DNA from 3 places in the Chryseobacterium sp. 'Rf worker isolate 10' genome. Region 3 is predicted to be linked to each of the others. Evidence: riboswitches for the same ligand, from Rfam matches in the RefSeq annotation. Region 3 holds a riboswitch; each other region holds the start of a gene.
The links. A riboswitch is a leader RNA that binds a small molecule or an ion and turns the genes downstream of it on or off. The one in region 3 is predicted to bind cobalamin.
Positions count from the first base shown of each region.

Region 1: another riboswitch for cobalamin. It lies ahead of LKL37_RS17080 (TonB-dependent receptor plug domain-containing protein); the one in region 3 lies ahead of LKL37_RS13660 (TonB-dependent receptor plug domain-containing protein).
Region 2: another riboswitch for cobalamin. It lies ahead of LKL37_RS21655 (acyl-CoA thioesterase); the one in region 3 lies ahead of LKL37_RS13660 (TonB-dependent receptor plug domain-containing protein).

Region 1 is NZ_JBOZOF010000003.1:599,792-605,384, reverse strand. It holds gene LKL37_RS17090 (cell surface protein) at 1-297, opposite strand, end outside; gene LKL37_RS17085 (YncE family protein) at 312-1,445, opposite strand; gene LKL37_RS17080 (TonB-dependent receptor plug domain-containing protein) at 1,442-3,475, opposite strand; cobalamin riboswitch at 3,585-3,770, opposite strand; gene LKL37_RS17075 (transporter) at 3,863-4,810, opposite strand; gene LKL37_RS17070 (cytochrome-c peroxidase) at 4,823-5,593, opposite strand, start outside.
Region 2 is NZ_JBOZOF010000006.1:134,391-139,983, forward strand. It holds gene LKL37_RS21645 (ATP-binding cassette domain-containing protein) at 204-866, shown strand; gene LKL37_RS21650 (hypothetical protein) at 897-1,697, shown strand; cobalamin riboswitch at 1,732-1,911, shown strand; gene LKL37_RS21655 (acyl-CoA thioesterase) at 2,029-2,412, shown strand; gene LKL37_RS21660 (HD domain-containing protein) at 2,470-3,060, opposite strand; gene LKL37_RS21665 (XAC2610-related protein) at 3,062-3,760, opposite strand; gene LKL37_RS21670 (PadR family transcriptional regulator) at 4,297-4,626, shown strand; gene LKL37_RS21675 (PspC domain-containing protein) at 4,638-5,593, shown strand, end outside.
Region 3 is NZ_JBOZOF010000002.1:810,860-816,452, forward strand. It holds gene LKL37_RS13650 (helix-turn-helix domain-containing protein) at 1-412, opposite strand, end outside; gene LKL37_RS13655 (T9SS type A sorting domain-containing protein) at 567-1,880, shown strand; cobalamin riboswitch at 2,017-2,193, shown strand; gene LKL37_RS13660 (TonB-dependent receptor plug domain-containing protein) at 2,227-4,053, shown strand; gene LKL37_RS13665 (YncE family protein) at 4,074-5,129, shown strand; gene LKL37_RS13670 (CCA tRNA nucleotidyltransferase) at 5,293-5,593, opposite strand, start outside.

The DNA of each region.
Region 1 (5,593 bases), on a different contig from region 3:
AAAAACCTGCTCGTTTCCTTTATTATTAATTTTTAAAGTCAAAGGATAAGCATCTGCCTTTGGACTAATAAATTCTAGTTCTGAATTTTGAGAAATAATGGAATCATTAATACTCCAGATAACCGACCCTGAAGCATGAGTAGGAATGCTCAGAACTTTGAAACGCTCAATGGTATAGGAATCATCAAGACCATTAAATGTAAATTCATCTTCATCGTCATGTTTACAAGCTATCACTCCTACGAGGAAGCATGATAAAATTCCGATTTTTAAATAAGTAAAGGTATTTCTGTTCATTTCTTTAAGTTTGGTTATTTGTATAAAAAAGCGAAATGAGCAGGGATATTCCCGCCTTCCGTTTTCCATTTAAAGTGTCCGTTTTTATCAAAGCAATAGACAAACCCCATGGATACGTAATTTCTGGCGTCTGTCATATAGATATCTTCTGTGATCGGATTTACTGCAATTCCGTAAGGTGTTTTAATGGCATCTTCATATTCTTTATCAAAAATTCTGTTGGCAATGATCTGTTCTGTTTTTACATCAATGATTCCAAAACTCTTTTTATAGCTGTGGGTATTGTAATTGAATTCATTTCCGTAGAAATAAAGTTTATCATTCACAATGGTCATTTCGCTCACGGAGAGATTGAAATTTTTCTTCACAGTTCCGGTAGCTGCATCTATTAAATACAAACTGGAAGGAACGTTATAATAATCTCCTCTTGAGGTTACATAAAGATCACCGTAATTGTCTTTTTTAAGGTGGTGAAGATTAATGGCAACATCTATTTTTTTGAGTTCTGTAAAAGTGTTCAGATCAATGACGGAAACTGTATTGTCATAATCGGGAGCTTTGTATCCTCCGGAATTGGCTACAAATAGGTTATTTCCAACAACTTCCATTTCTTCCGGCTGGTATCCTACTACCACTTCACGCTGAATGGAAAGAGAAGTGGTATCAATCTCCACTACTTTTCCTTTCGGTGCTTTGGGGTTAATAGCTACAGGCCCGGCATAGCTGCTGGCATAAGCTTTCCCGTCTTTGAAGGCAAGATATCTGCAATTTTGCAGCGGAATAGAGGTAATACGCTTAGCTGTTTTGGCATCCAGCACTTCAATTTTATTGGAAACATTCACAACAATATAGAGTTTGCTTCCGTAGACTTTGATATCATTTCCTACATCTCCCAGTTCTTTTACCACATTGGGGTTAATTTCTGCGTAGATATTCCGGTAATAGGTTCCTTTGGTATAATCAAAAAAATCCAGCGTACATTTATTGCTCCCCATATTCCCTTCATTGAGCATATAAAAGCCTTTTATAGCCGTATTTTCTGAGGGAAGACCTTCTACCACTTCCTGACGGACAATAATGTCATCTGTACGGCATGAAGTAAGAAAAGCTAATACAATAAATAAAAAATAAAAGTTTAGTTTTCTCATAGGGTGAAGTTTAGAATAAGTTTAAAATTTCTTCCTGGCATCGGATAATTGATGACCACATCATAGTATTGATTGAAAATATTATTCATCTCAAGGCTTACTTTAAATTGATGACTCGCCCAATTGAATTTTTTCTGAACAGACAGATCGTGAGTATACCAGGGCTGAACATAATTGTATTGAATATTATCCTGATTCACGTCATATCTTTCTCCTACGTACATTGCACTGTAATTGAAACTCCAGTCTTTATAATCCGCCATCAGGGTGAATGATCCGCTGTGCCATGGTGTATAAGGAATCTGATTGCGATAGAAAGTATCCTCCGGATCACTCATATCTCTGGCACTTTGATAAGTATAGGAAAGCAATGGTCTTAGCTTTACTTGTCCCAGCTGTAATTCAGTCTGAAGATTTACATCGGCTCCTATGATTTCAACCATTCCAAGGTTCATCATCAGCCAGCGGAACATGCTTCCGTTAGGAGCCGCTACAATTTTATCCTGAACTTTGTTATAATAGCCGTCTGCTTTAGCATAAAAGCTTTTAAAGAAACCATTTTTATAATTCTTCTGATAGGTAAATCCTACATCATACTGATTGGTGAATTCCGGTTTCAGGTAAGTATTTCCGATATTGGTATAATACAAATCATTGAAGGTTGGAAGTCGGAAAATTCTTTTATAAAATGCTCTAAGGGTAAGTTCGGGAATAATTTCCGGCTGATAGCTCATAAATACAGCAGGTGTCCATTCTCTGGCATCTCCCGGTCTTTTGTTTTTCCTTACTTCTTCAAAAGTAAAGGTCCCTAAAAGGCTTCCCAGAATTTTGAACCTGTTCCACTGATACGTTGTTGCCAATGCTACCAATGTTGTGTAACGGGTAGGATAAGAAAAATTATCCAGATTGGCGTCCAGATTATTGTACTGAAAATCTCCACTCAGGCTGACATCCCAATTGGGCGTGATTGAATAGATATTGGATGAAGAAAGGTAAAGCTCTCGCTGGATATAGGTGTTATCGGTATAAATAATAGATTGTGAACGAACCGTATCCATGAAATGAGTATAATCGTAAGCGAATTTTGCTTTCAGCTGTGTTTCAAATTTGGGAAACAGCTTTTTTCTCAGATTAGCCTGCACAAAATAATTTTCATCGGAAAGTCTCGCTCCTCTTCCTCCAAAACGACCATTCACAATAGGAGCCGGCATTCCACGGTTTGAAATATAACCATAACCACGGATGTTCCAGCTTCCGTTATTTAAAGTTCCATTTAAAGAAGTTTCAAAACGTTTTGCCCGAATGTCTGAATCCTGTCTCTTTGCGATGGTATCATAAGCCTGTTGTCCATCAGGATATTTCTTGGCATATCGAAATCTGTAAATTCCGTCACTCTGCATAAATTCTCCACTGAAGCTGGCAGAAACCCGGTCTGAAATCTTCTGTTCCAATCGGAATGAAGGATTGAAAAGATCAATTGAAGCACTTTTTGCTCTTATAACAAGATTGGTTTTCCTATTTCCTTTAAATACCGGAGTTTTAGGCTGTAAATAGATAGATCCGGAAGACCCGAAGTCTTTTGCCGGCTGAAAGATTTCACTTTTCTGGCCGTTATACAATGATATTTCTTCCAGATCGTCCAAAGAATATCTTCCCAGATCTACCAGCCCGTTTTGGGCATTCCCCAGTTGAATTCCATCATAAAAAACACCTACATGCTGGCTTCCCATACTTCGGATATTAATGGTTTTCAAACCGCCCAATCCTCCATAGTCTTTGATCTGAACACCTGAAAAATACCGCAGTGCATCTGCAACAGATTGGCTGTTCAGTCTTTCCAGCTGCTCTCCCTCTAGGGTTTGTGCCGGAAGGATCTCTTTAAAATTCTTTTTGTAGAGACTGATTGCCTTAATGGATTCTTCCTTCAGAGTATCATTCTTCTTTTTTTGAGAATATAAAAGTTGAGATGTGATCACCAATATAGTGAAAACAGTTTTTTGAATTGCAGAAGTAGTTAGTTTTGCCGCCATTAGCTCATTTAGTATCATGAAGACGCTAATGGATGTAAGAATACAACGACAAAGCACAGCTGTCACTGCACAGAATCATTGATGTCCTAAGCTTTATTCCACGAAAGCGTCAAACGATTATTTTCTGGCAGGTCTTCTGACTTACTCCATTTTTGAAATCCTTCCCATTAAAAAAACAGTGGATATATTCTTCAAAAACTTTGGTGCGGAGCTTACAGCAGCGGGTCTGTTCCGGATTTTCACCGGATTCCCTTTTAAGAGCTTTTTAGGGCTCACCAAATTTCGGCAAAGATAAATAATAATTCCTAATCCCCAATTAAAATCATGATTCATAAACAATTAAAGCTCCCGAAGGAGCTTTAACCTGATTTTATCAAGGGTTTTGCTTTAAATTCCAATATTCAGGAAAATACTAAACCTTGATTTTGCTTCAATATCTCCTCCTGCAAGATGCGTGTACATGGGAAGCATGATCTCACTTCCAAGACTCAGCTTTTTATAAGAAGCTTCAAATCCCAGCTTTCCGTACAAAGCACTTCCTGCAGTATTGGGCAGGGCTTCATCAAATTGTTTGTTCTGTGCATAAACCTCTCCCTGAACTCCGGTCTTTACAGAAAAAATGGATTTTTCATTTCCTGCAATTTGATAAAAACCCGTTGCAGCATAGTTCCATTGGTTTCCAAAGCGGTAATTCTTCTTATTCTCTGTTTTGATGGTATAGTCTGTATTGACCAATACTGCGACTTTGTTTTTCTGAAATTTATAATTCAAAGCGGCCTGATAATCCCAGCTTCCGGTTCCCAACTGAAAACTCGGATTGACCCCGGAGACTCCTTTTTCATCAAATTTTCCAAGCGGAATTTTTACACCCAAACCTCCGCTCAGATGATGGAAATTATCTTTAGAACTCATCAGCTGGTAAATTCCCATTAGGTTCAGATCCCCTATTCCATTAATCTTAATATCTCCCTGCATTGTTTTCTTTTCATGGAAATGGAAGGGCAGACTTGCATATACACTGAGTTTTTTAGTCAGCGGAATTTTTCCCCAAAGCTGTAAAGTATTGAAATACTGATCCTGCGTAAGGTCTTTCACAAATAAGTTTTCTTTGGCTTTGTAATGCTGAGCAAAGTATTTGATTCCTACAAATTGTGGATTCAATAAAGACTCAAAGCCGGAAGATCCGTTTCCTGCCGCACAGCCACAGGCATCACAATCATCATCAAAATCGAATCTGCTAAAGGTTTGCGGAGCACTATAAGCACTGTCTCTAATGGTCTTTGCCTGATACTGGTTAAACAGGATCAAACTTACTATCACTATAATCTTCTTCATGTTTTCTATAAATTATTCTGCAAATTTTGGATTGGATATAAAACTTTTATCCGATAATGTTTTCAGGAATGCAATAATCGACTGTTTTTCCTGACTGTTCATGGCAATTCCCACATGACCGTTCTGTTTCAGCTGAGGATCAAGATTGGCATTATCTTCCACCTGATCTGAATAGAAATTGAGTACCGCTTCTAAAGTGTAAAATCTACCGTCATGCATATAAGGTGCTGTATATTCTACGTTTCTCAGACTGGGAACACGAAATTTCATCCAGTCTACCTGATTAAGGGAAACTCTGTAACGTCCTGCATCCTTGAATTCTGTATTGTAATACATTCCCGTGTTTCTGAAACTCTCATCAGTAAACAGTTCTCCACTATGACAGGAGGCACATTTCTGTCCAAACAAAGCCATTCCTTGAGATTCTGTTGAAGTTAGCTGCTCTTTTCCTTGCTTAAATCTGTCATATTTTGAATCTGCAGAAATTAAAGAAGCCATAAACTGCGACAATGCTTTCAGAATTCTTTCTCCGGTAATGGTTTCATCCCCATAGGCTTCTCTGAAAAGTTTTTTATACTTCTGATCGTCTTTTATCTTTGAAATAGCTTCCGGTATGGAACTGTCCATTTCATTGATATCTGTAATCGGACTGATAGGCTGTTCATTAAGATTATGAATCACTCCGTCCCACATATACCTTTTCAAAAAAGCCATATTCTGAATAGGTGGTGCATTCCTGATTCCGATTCTATCGTCAACACCATGACTTACTGTGTGACCATG
Region 2 (5,593 bases), on a different contig from region 3:
CTCATTTCTTTTCTCCTTCCCTTCAGAGTTGAGACATTTGGTTTAAGTTTTCTTTTAATTGCACCTGCTCTCCATTACTTTATTTATGAATTAAGATTTAAAAACGAATATTATTTTTATGCCCATTCAGGGTTTTCAAGAACTTTTCTTTGGGCAGGAACCCTATTATTAAGTCTTGCTGTAAAAATTATAACATTGTTCTTATGAGTAAACTGCATGTTGATAGTGTAACAAAATCTTTTAGTGAAAGAAAAATTCTGCAGGATATCTATATAGGATGTGAAACAGGACAAATCATGGGATTACTTGGCAGAAATGGAAGCGGAAAATCAACCCTGCTAAAAATTATCTTTGGAATAGAATATGGTGATACTCAGTTTATAAAATATGATAATAAAATTCTGAAAGGCATATCCGATAGAAAAAACAGAATTGCCTACTTATCACAGGATCTTTTTTTACCCAAATATATAAAAATCAAAAATCTGATTCCTCTTTTTTGTAATCAAAAAAATACTGAGTTGCTTTTTACTTCAGAATTTGTAAGACCTTTCCTTGATCAAAAACCTAAAACCCTTTCCAAAGGTGAACAGAGAATTATTGAAACTCTTATGGTCATTTATTCTGAAGCAGACTTTATTTTATTGGACGAGCCATTTCACAGTCTTTCTCCAAAAGTTACTGAAGAATTAAAGAAAAATATCCGTCAGCAATCATCTCATAAAGGATTTATTATTTCTGATCATAACTTTAAAGATGTTCTGGATATTTCTGACTCTATATATCTGCTTTCTGGCGGTCATCTGAAACAAATACAAGATTTAAGTGAACTGCAGCGCTATAATTATCTTCCGAAAAGCATTTAATTTATATATTTGAAGGATTAAAAAATTTTCATGATGACTTTCATAAACAAAGCATTCTATTTATCTGCTTTCAGTATTCTATCTATAGCTTTTGTAAAAGGGCAGAATAAAGTTCCTTTCGGAGTTGTAAAGGCTGAAGAAGGATATGCCAATGTACGGGTTCATAAGGACAACTACAGAAAAATTGTAGACAAGATCCGTATGCGTAAAGGTGATGTATTTGTTTATGTAAAGCCTGCTCCCGGAGAAACAGAGTGGATCTGGATCAAATATCCCGAAAAACAGGATGATGATAAACCTTTTGTACGTTATGAAACTCTTGATAAAGAAGGAATGGTGAATAAAGAACGTATCGCCTATATTGATCAGCTTCCGGCCTATACTCCTTCCAAATCTAAAAACGGAAGATCACTTATTTTCACAGATAATTCTGACCCCAAAATTCCTACTGCTCAAAGAAGCAAAGTAGTCATTGATGTTTACCCTTCCAACGCGGGATACCGTAAAAAGGAAAAAGATGCAGAAGGGAAACTGCTTACCATTGATAAAGTAAAACCATGGGGAATCGGGAATGATCTTCCCGAAGGGATGACTGAAATCAAATCCATCAGGGTACAGCAGCCCGGAAGAGGGTCTGTTTTTGTAAGAGAGGCCATCAAAAATATGTTCCAGCCTACCATGGATTTTGAGAATGTAGGCGTAACCTCCCTGGATAACGACAATATTTTTCTTTATATGATCAACGGTTCAGGAGAAAACAGATATACTACGCTGTGGACCATCAAGAAAGGAAGAGTAATCAGCCAGATTATTTACCATAATCCGGAATAAATTCATTATTTTTGCCCCCGAAAAGTTTTAACGCTTATTCATCATAGAAATTGGTTCTGCATCACTGCAGATTAAAAGGGAACCGTGTGAAAATCACGGACTGTCGCGCAACTGTAAGTAACTGTAATCTTTATCAAAGATCCACTGTGCGAGGCATGGGAAGGAGATAAAAGATGTTACAAGTCAGGAGACCTGCCTATTTCTTAAACAAGTAACTTTCGCGATTTGAAGTTGTATTGATCTGATGGATTGTTTCAGGGATTCTCTTGATTCCTGTTATTGTTCTGTTGTTTTAATATCGTTTTCATTTCGCTTTAATTAATAATGATATATGACTACAGAAGAAAGAATTAAAGCATCCGAAACCAGTATCTTTAAAGCGGTTTTCCCTAACACAACCAATCATTACGATACCCTTTTTGGTGGTACGGCTATGCAGCTGATGGACGAAGTAGCTTTTATTACTGCTACCCGATTTGCAAGAAAAAGAGTGGTAACAGTAAGCAGTGACAAGATAGATTTCAAGAAACCTATTCCTGCCGGAACCATTGTGGAGCTAATCGGGAAAGTTTCCTACGTGGGAAAAACCAGTATGAAAGTAAACGTTGAGATCTATACCGAGCAAATGTATTCCTACGAAAGAGAAAAAGCCATTGTAGGTGATTTTACTTTTGTAGCGATTGACGAATTCAAGAAACCAATCCAGATACTATAAGTAATAAAGAATCGGGCGGCCAGAGGCCGCCCGATTCTTATTGTATTCTTATCAAAGCTATTTTACCACTTTTTCTGTTTCCAGACTTTGGCTCAATAAAAGTTCAAAAGCCTCTCCCATTTCGTCCGATGCTCTACTGATCGCATTTTCAAGCATATTTCGGATTTGCTTTTCTGTCACTCCCGCTTCCGTCCAGCTTTTTCCTGAAGTGTGGGAATTTAAGATAAACGGCATTATTCTATCAATTCCACATGCAAAAATAGCATCTGGCGTTTTCTCATCTTCAAATTCAAGCCATAGATTAAAGAATTCTGTACGTAAAGGCTCATCAAGAATTCCGAAAATCTTTTGAGCAGATGCCTTTTCTCTTTCAAACTTTCCTACCATTGCTTTTTCATCAAAAATAAAAGTATCTCCGGCTTCTATTTCTACAAGATCGTGGATAGAGAGCATTCTTATCACTCTTAATAAATCAATATCTGCGCGGTTTTTAGCATATGGATAAAGGATCTGAGCCAGAATAATAATCTGCCAGGAATGTTCTGCTGTGTTCTCTCTTCGGGAGTCATCTGCATTATAATTTCTTCTCTGTACATTTTTCAAAGCATCCACTGCCAGGATAAAATCTATTTCTTTCTGAATTTTCATTTTACTTTTCTCTATTGTATTGTTCTGATGGATATACCTTGGTTTTGGTTACCCATTTATTATTAATCTTCTCTTTTGTAATCACCTTTACGCGACCTTCTACCGTCATATCTTCTTCTTTTTCCAGAACTTTATCAAGTCCTTTATTCGGAATTACAGCATATTCCGTTGTAAAAATATCACAGCAGCCAGATTTTCCATAGGCTATGAGACGTTTTCGCTTGGCATCAACCTCAAAAATATCAAAAGAGCTGGAAGCAAGATCCGTAAGCTCCTTACTCTTCACAAATGCCATTCTCGTGCTGTTGAATACATATACATCATAAGAAGCAGAGCTATAATTCCCCATATTACCATTTCTTACCGCTATATCTTCTGTCCCGTCAAAATTAAAGTCATCAATGATTATAGGACTGTTTTCGTTCTTTAGCTGAAACATTTTCCCTTGCGTTGGCTTTTCGCCTTCATTAAGATTCAGGACCAGGTCATCAGATACAAAAGTCTGCACCTTTGTGTTTTTATGATCAAACAAATCTACAGTTCCTTTTCCGTTACATCGGCCGTCATAGCAATTATCCACGTGAATGACTGCATCATAGCTCTTCGATGCGTTTTTAACCTCAAACTGATATTGTCCGAAACAGGCAGGCCCCAGCAAAACAAAAGCCGGTAAATGCTTATACTTATTGAATAAATTCATGGTAATAGTAAATGATTTAGGTGTTTTTTTCCTAACAAAAATACGAATCATAACACCGATCTCAAAATTCAAAACTCATTATCTGGAAGATTTAAAACAATTAAAATCCTTTAAATAAGAGAATATTTATTTCTGAGAAGCTGTTTCCCGCTATACGCTCATACTCCTCGCTCCCTGCCAGAATCCAAACCGCTGTGGGGTAACCGCTGCTATCGGGGCTATAATATGAGTAATAAGTAATCGGTAATAAGCAATAATTAATAATGATGATTTTTTGCTCCGTATTTCTTCCAATTTTATTTAAAATGTAGAGATTTTTTAGACATTTTCCTCTCAAATTCATTTTCATAAAAATCCACATATAAAATTATAGAACTGATTACCAGTATTTTATGTTATTTATTTTAAAAATTTCACTACTTTGTATTGCATAATACCATTTTATTTACATATCTTTGTAATGTAAAATTAGAATAGGCTCAGCTAGCTAGGAGCATTTTTCTAAAAATATAACTAATTAACAAAACTTATCAAAGATGAATACCGAAAATACCAAAGCGCAAATGCGAAAAGGAATTCTGGAATTCTGTATTCTAAGTCTCATCAATAATCGCGAAATGTATGTTTCTGATCTTATTGACGAACTGAAAAAAGGAAAACTGGATGTAGTGGAAGGAACCCTCTACCCTCTTCTTACAAGACTTAAAAACGGAGAGTTTCTCTCTTACAGATGGGAAGAATCTACAGGAGGACCACCCAGAAAATATTATCAGATCACAGAAAAAGGAAAACTTTTCCTGGATGAACTTCTAAATACATGGAATGAGCTGACAGCCTCAGTAAACCAAATCACCCAACAAAATTAAAAAACAAAGCTATGAACAAGACACTCTCAATAGGACTCGCAGGTTTTTCTTTTACCATAGAAGAACACGCATATATAAAGCTCAGCGATTACCTGAATGCTCTGAGAAGCTCTCTGGATGCTTCTGAGGCTGATGAAGTAATGCATGACATAGAAATAAGAATGGTGGAGATTTTCAAAGATTCTTTAGGAAAACGTGAAGTAATCAACGATACCGATGTAGAAAAGGTAATCGCACAGATCGGAAGCCCTGAAAAAATCGAAGAACAGGAAGAAGCTTATTTTTCTGAAAAAACATCTGCCAGAAATAACTATTCAGGAACCAACTATACCGATAAAAAACAACTGTTCCGTGATCCGGAAAAACAAAAAGTAGCAGGGGTCTGCGCAGGTTTAGCTCAATATGTAGGAATGGATATTACTACCATGAGAGCAATCTGGCTGGGAATCTTCGTATTAGGAATTTTCACAGCAGCCATCTCATCTTCACTGATCGGTCTTTTATATGTAATCCTTTGGATCGTACTTCCAAAAGCTGAAACAGCAGCAGATTTCCTGAAAATGCAGGGAAAGCCTATGAACTTCGACAATCTTAAGAATGAGTCTAATAAATTGGTGCAGTTTGCCAATGAATCTACTCAGAGGGTCGGAGAAATCTACAACGAAAATAAGCCTTACATCAATAATGCAGGAAGTGGAATCTGGAATATATTCAAGTACATTGTAGGAGGATTCTTCGTATTGATGGCAGTAGGAAGCATTATCGGAGTATTTGTATTATTTGGTCTTTTCGCAATGGATACAGACTTCCCGGGAGCTAATGAAATCAGATTCTACATGGATGATCAGGGACTTGATAAAGTATTGGCAGCCATGATGGTAATCGGAAGTTTAATTCCGGCAATCCTTTTCAGCTTATTAAGCATCAAGATCTTCTCTCCAAAAACAAAACTGAGAAATATCGGATG
Region 3 (5,593 bases):
CTAAGTTTTGATATTGATCCGCAAGATTATAACCACTGAATATCTGCATGAAATAAGAAAGTCCGGTTTTCTGATCAGTATCTTCATTTTGAGCAAAAATATTCACTGATTGTACATAATCACCCTTCATGGCATAGGCTTGTGAAATGATGTTTTGGAGAACCATTTTATGTTCCGTATTCTGATCACTCACGAGAATTCCCTGAGTATAACTTATACATTCATCAGAGTTCTGATAGAGTTTCAGAAATGCCTTATCGGCTAAAATAGTAAAGTCCGGGCCAGACTGCCCACTGATAAAAAGAGAGCCGAAAATGAAAACAAACAGTAGGATTCTTCTGTTATGGTGAAATAATTGATAAGTAAATAATTTGTTTTTTGTGTTTTTTTGAATAGTTCCGGTAAAATCCATATTCAAAACGTTTATTCTTATGTTATTGTTTATTAGTGTTTTAAAAATTAAATTCTTTTGAAATTCACGAATTATGAAAGTCTATTTCTTTTAGCAGGGTGAATATTGTATTAATATTGTTTTCACCAATTCGAAACGCTAAATATAATAAAATATGAAAAATTTTTACAGAATGTCAATGAAAATATTGACCGCTTATTTTTTCCTGAATTTTAGTTTTGCGGAAGCTCAGCTTACTGTAATAGGTTTAGGAAATTATAATGTAGGAGCAGTTTCGGATAATGGAGTGGTAAGTATGCATACAAGTGCCGGAGGAGTTTACAAATGGGATGCTGCCGGAGGACTTGTACAGATAGGTTCAATATCAAATGGATATCCGGCTTCCGGAAGAACAATTGTTTCGAATGACGGAACCAAAATCTCTTCTTCCGTTACCAATGCAGCAACGGGATTCAATGAAATATCAACTTATGATGTAGCAAGTTCTACCTGGGTAAACAGAGGCGGGCTTGTTCCTACCGGATGGGACGGAAGTGTAAGTTCTACCTGGGGAATGACTACCAATGGAAATACTATTGTAGGTCTGGGCTTTCTTACCGCAGCAAATGCACACGCTGTAAAATGGGATGAAGCCAGCGGAATGGTAGATTTGGGAAGTATGGTTCCCGGACGCAGTTCCAGAGCCAATGCCATCAATGCGGCAGGAACAGTAATTGTGGGTTGGCAGGATGAACCGACAGGTATCAGAAGCGGTGCAAAATGGCAGGACGGAGTAGAAAGTTTTATCACAGATAATAACGGAAATAATGTAGGAGAAGCAGGCGGAATTTCTGCAGACGGAAATACCATCATAGGAGCAGCAAATCCTAATCCCTATGTATGGAATGCTGTGAGTGGACTTACTTATATAACGCATCCTAATGCTTCGTTCAGTTTCAAAGGAGGAGCAACAGGAATTTCGGCGGACGGGAAAACGGTGATTGGATTTTACAGAGCATTCGGAGCTCCTCCTATGTCGGGAGAAGGCTTTATCTGGAATTCATCTACCGGAAGGATTAATCTGAATGATTATGCCGTATCCTTAGGAATTGCAACCAATGGAGTAACAATGGGGCTTCCTTTGGCCATTTCACAAGACGGAAAGAAAATTGCCGGAACAGGGACGAATGCCTCAGGTCAAATGATCGCTTTCTATCTGGATATTACAGCGTTTTTATCAGTGAACGATGCTGTAAAAGAGAAAGATAATATCGGTATTTATCCTAATCCGGTAGCTGATATATTATATTTTAAAGGAACAGGAAGAATAGAGAAAGCTGAAGTTTATAATTTGGTTGGACAAAGGGTGAAAACATTCAATACTGTAGAAGGGCAGATTGATGTTTCATCCTTGTCAAAAGGAGATTATATTCTGCAATATTCTGTGAAAGGAGGAAAGCAGGAGAACTATAAGTTTATTAAAAAATAACATATATAAATAGTAAAGTAGTGGGATGAATGGCCGTTTTCAATATTGAAAGCGGCTGTTCTTTTTTATCTGCTGAATTAAAAAGATAGGTTTTTTTAAGCGTAGGCTGGTTTTTTGGCGAATACATATAAAAAACTATCTTTGCAAAAATTTTGGTTTCCAGTATTTTGGAATGAAAAGGGAATCGGGTGTAACTCCCGGACTGTCCCCGCAACTGTAAATCGCAATAAAAGTTTCTGCAAAAAACCACTGTTTAAAACGGGAAGGAGCAGAATGCGAAAGTCAGGAGACCTGCCAGGATTATAATTATAAAAACCTATTGCTTTCGGAGGAAAAGTAAAAAAGTATGGATATAAAAAGATCTTTAGTACTGCTTTTTTCATCATATGGCTGTTTTCTTTTTGGACAAGAGAAAGCTATAGATACTATTTTTGTCTTCGACAATCAGATGAACAGGGTGAAGCTTTTTCATCCCGTAAAAACAATTTCGGCAGAAGATGCCGAGAAAAACTCCAGCAATCTTTCAGAGCTCCTAAGATTTCAGTCACAGGTCTATATTAAAGAAAATGGCCGTGGTGCTGTTTCTTCACCATCTTTCAGAGGAACTACCGCGCAGCAGACTGCTTTTGTGTGGAACGGAATTAATATCAACTCCAATTTTTTGGGGCAGGGAGATATCAATAATATTGCTTTGTTTGGCTACGATCAGATTGGAATAAAAGCTGGTGGAGGAAGTGTAATCTATGGAAGCGGTGCTATCGGGGGAAGTATCCACCTGAATAATACCCTTGATTTTAATAAAGGGTTCCACGGTTCCTTATTTTCAGAAGTCGCTTCATTTAATACCTATAATAATTTTGTAAAAGGTTCTTACAGCAATGATAAGTTCAGTTTTAAAGCTTCAGGAAATTATTCTGTAAGTGAAAATAATTATGAAGTAAGTGATCTGAATTACATCAACAGAAACGGAAATTATTACAATACAACGTTCAATGTAGGAACATCCTATAAAATAACAAATGATCATAAAATTTCGTGGCAAAGCCAGTTTTTTGATTCTTCACAGCACTATCCCGTGTATGAAGAAACAGGAACAAAAACGAAATATAAGACTCAAAGTGTAAGAAGCCTTCTTTCCTGGGACTGGAACAAAGCGAAGTTCAGTAATTCCCTTAAAGCAGCTTATACGGAAGAAAATTTCCAGTATTTTGGCTCGTTAAGCCAGCCTAAATCAAGCGGAGGAACCGGTAAGAATTATATCTTTAAAAATGATTTCAATTATTTCCTGAATTCAAAATGGAATTTTAATATCATCGGAGAATTTCAGGTCAATAAAGGAGAAGGATACCAAAGCGGAATATCCAGTGTCAGCAGAAATGTTGGCTCAATATCAGGATTGTTGAGGTATTTTGCGACGAAAGACCTGCGTTTTGAAGGTGGATTCAAGAAAGATTTTGTAGAAGATGTGAAATCACCGTTTATGTACTCATTCTCTGGAAAATGGAGCGCTGCAAAATGGTATGATGTAAGCGTTAATGTTTCAAAAAACTTCAGATATCCGTCCTTCAATGATATTTATTATGAACCGGGAGGAAATAAAGATCTGAGACCGGAAACTTCTACGCAGGTTGATATGACGAACGAATTTAAAGTGGGAGATTTCAGACTTACCTTGTCTCCTTACTATATGAATGTGACCGATCTTATTGTATGGCTTCCGACTGCTTTAGGCTACTGGCAGGCATTCAATGTCAATAAATCAGAATCTTACGGACTAGAATCTCAGTTGTCTTTCAGCAAGCAGCTGGGAAATCATAAAATCCGTGCGAATGCAGGGTATTACTACGCAAAATCTATTGACAAAGAAACGAAGATGCAGAGACCTTACGTTCCTATGCACAGAGGAAATGTGAATGTAGATTATGAATATGGCTTCTTTAAATTTTTTGCTCAGGCACTGTTGAATGGGGTTACCTATACCACAAGTGATGAAAAGAGATCAGATGCAATAGATCCTTATTTTCTTTTAAATATGGGTGTTTCTGCAACGTTGGCAAAAAAATATACCCTAGGGTTTAAAGTGAATAATCTTACGGATACTTACTATAAAACAGTTTCTTTTTATCCTTTACCCAAAAGAAATTATAGCGTGTATGCAGCAATAAATTTTTAAAAATTAAAATTGAATAAATTATGAAAATAACTAAACTTTTAACTGTCCTATTTGCAGTAATGTTATTGTTTAACATTTCTTCATGTACAAGTGATTCTCAGGATTTTGAAATCTCTCCGATCACTTACCAGAATGGATATTTTATTGCTAATGAAGGTAACTTCAATAGTCAGGGTGCAAAAGTAACATTCCTGACAAGAGATTTAAGCATGAAGCAGGACGATATATATGGATATAACAACAATAAAGAGATCCTTGGTGACGTTCTTCAGACTATTGGTCTTAACGGAAACAAGGCTTATCTTGTCATCAACAACTCAAACAAAATTGTTGTCGTAGACCGTTTTACATTCAAAAGATTAGCTGTAATTACTGACCAGATTGATAACCCAAGAGGAATTACTTTTGCGAACGACTTTATCTATGTTGCCAACCTGAATTTCTCCACGAATGCAACAAGTGTAACGAAATATAAAGCTTCTGACTATTCATTTGTAAGCAAAATCACTATGACAGGTGGGGCTGATAAAACAGTAGAAGCAGGTGGAAATGTTTTTGTACAGAATGCTACATCAGGATTCGGAAATATGATTACTTATATCAATACTTCTAATGACAGCAAAACTGAAATTTCTGTTCCGAATGGTAAGATTAACAGTACTATTTCATACAAATCTAATGTTTACACAGTTTCTTCTACAGCTGCAGATTCTTATATCTATAAGATTTCAAGTACAGGAGCAATGACACCGGTAGTTACACTGACAGGAATTCCAAGTGCTACAAATCTTCAGATTGATAACGATAAAATCTATTTCAGCGCTGGAAATAAAGTGTATACAACAAGTTTAGCTACACCTACAATTCCTACAACTCCATTATTAACAGCTGCAGATGGTGGTCCTTATTTTACGCTTTATGGATTTAACGTTATTGATGGAAGAATCTTTGCATCAGATGTTAAGCAATTTACAGCAGAAAGCGAAATGGTAATATATTCAGCCACTAACGGCAGCAAAATAGGATCTGTTAAAACAGGAGGTCTTGGTGCTAACGGAACTTTCTTAAACCCGTAATAATTTATACTTCTAAAAATATAATTTTTTATTTTTTCATCATTTGTGTTTTTTTCCGGTCGGTTTCTTTTGAAGCCGGCCGGCTTTGTTTTTATAGGTGGTATAGAAAAAGCCCGGCGGGATGGAACATCCCGCCGGGCTTTTGTATTATTTATTTGTTGAATCAGATTGTTAATCCTAATTTCTCTGCTTCAGCAATCACAAACTTTGTAGCTTCTTCCTTTTCATTAGGAATTTCACCTTCAAGAATGGCTTCTTTTACTTTCTCTTTCAGAATACCAATTTCACGGCCTGGTTTAAGATTGAACATTTCCATAATCTCTTCTCCGGTAATAGGAGGCTGGAAGTTTCTTACCTGATCTTTTTCTTCCACTTCTTTGATCTTTACTGCTACATATTCAAAGTTTCTTTTGAATTTCTCCTGCTTTTTAGAATTTTTAGTGGTAATATCTGCTTTACAAAGC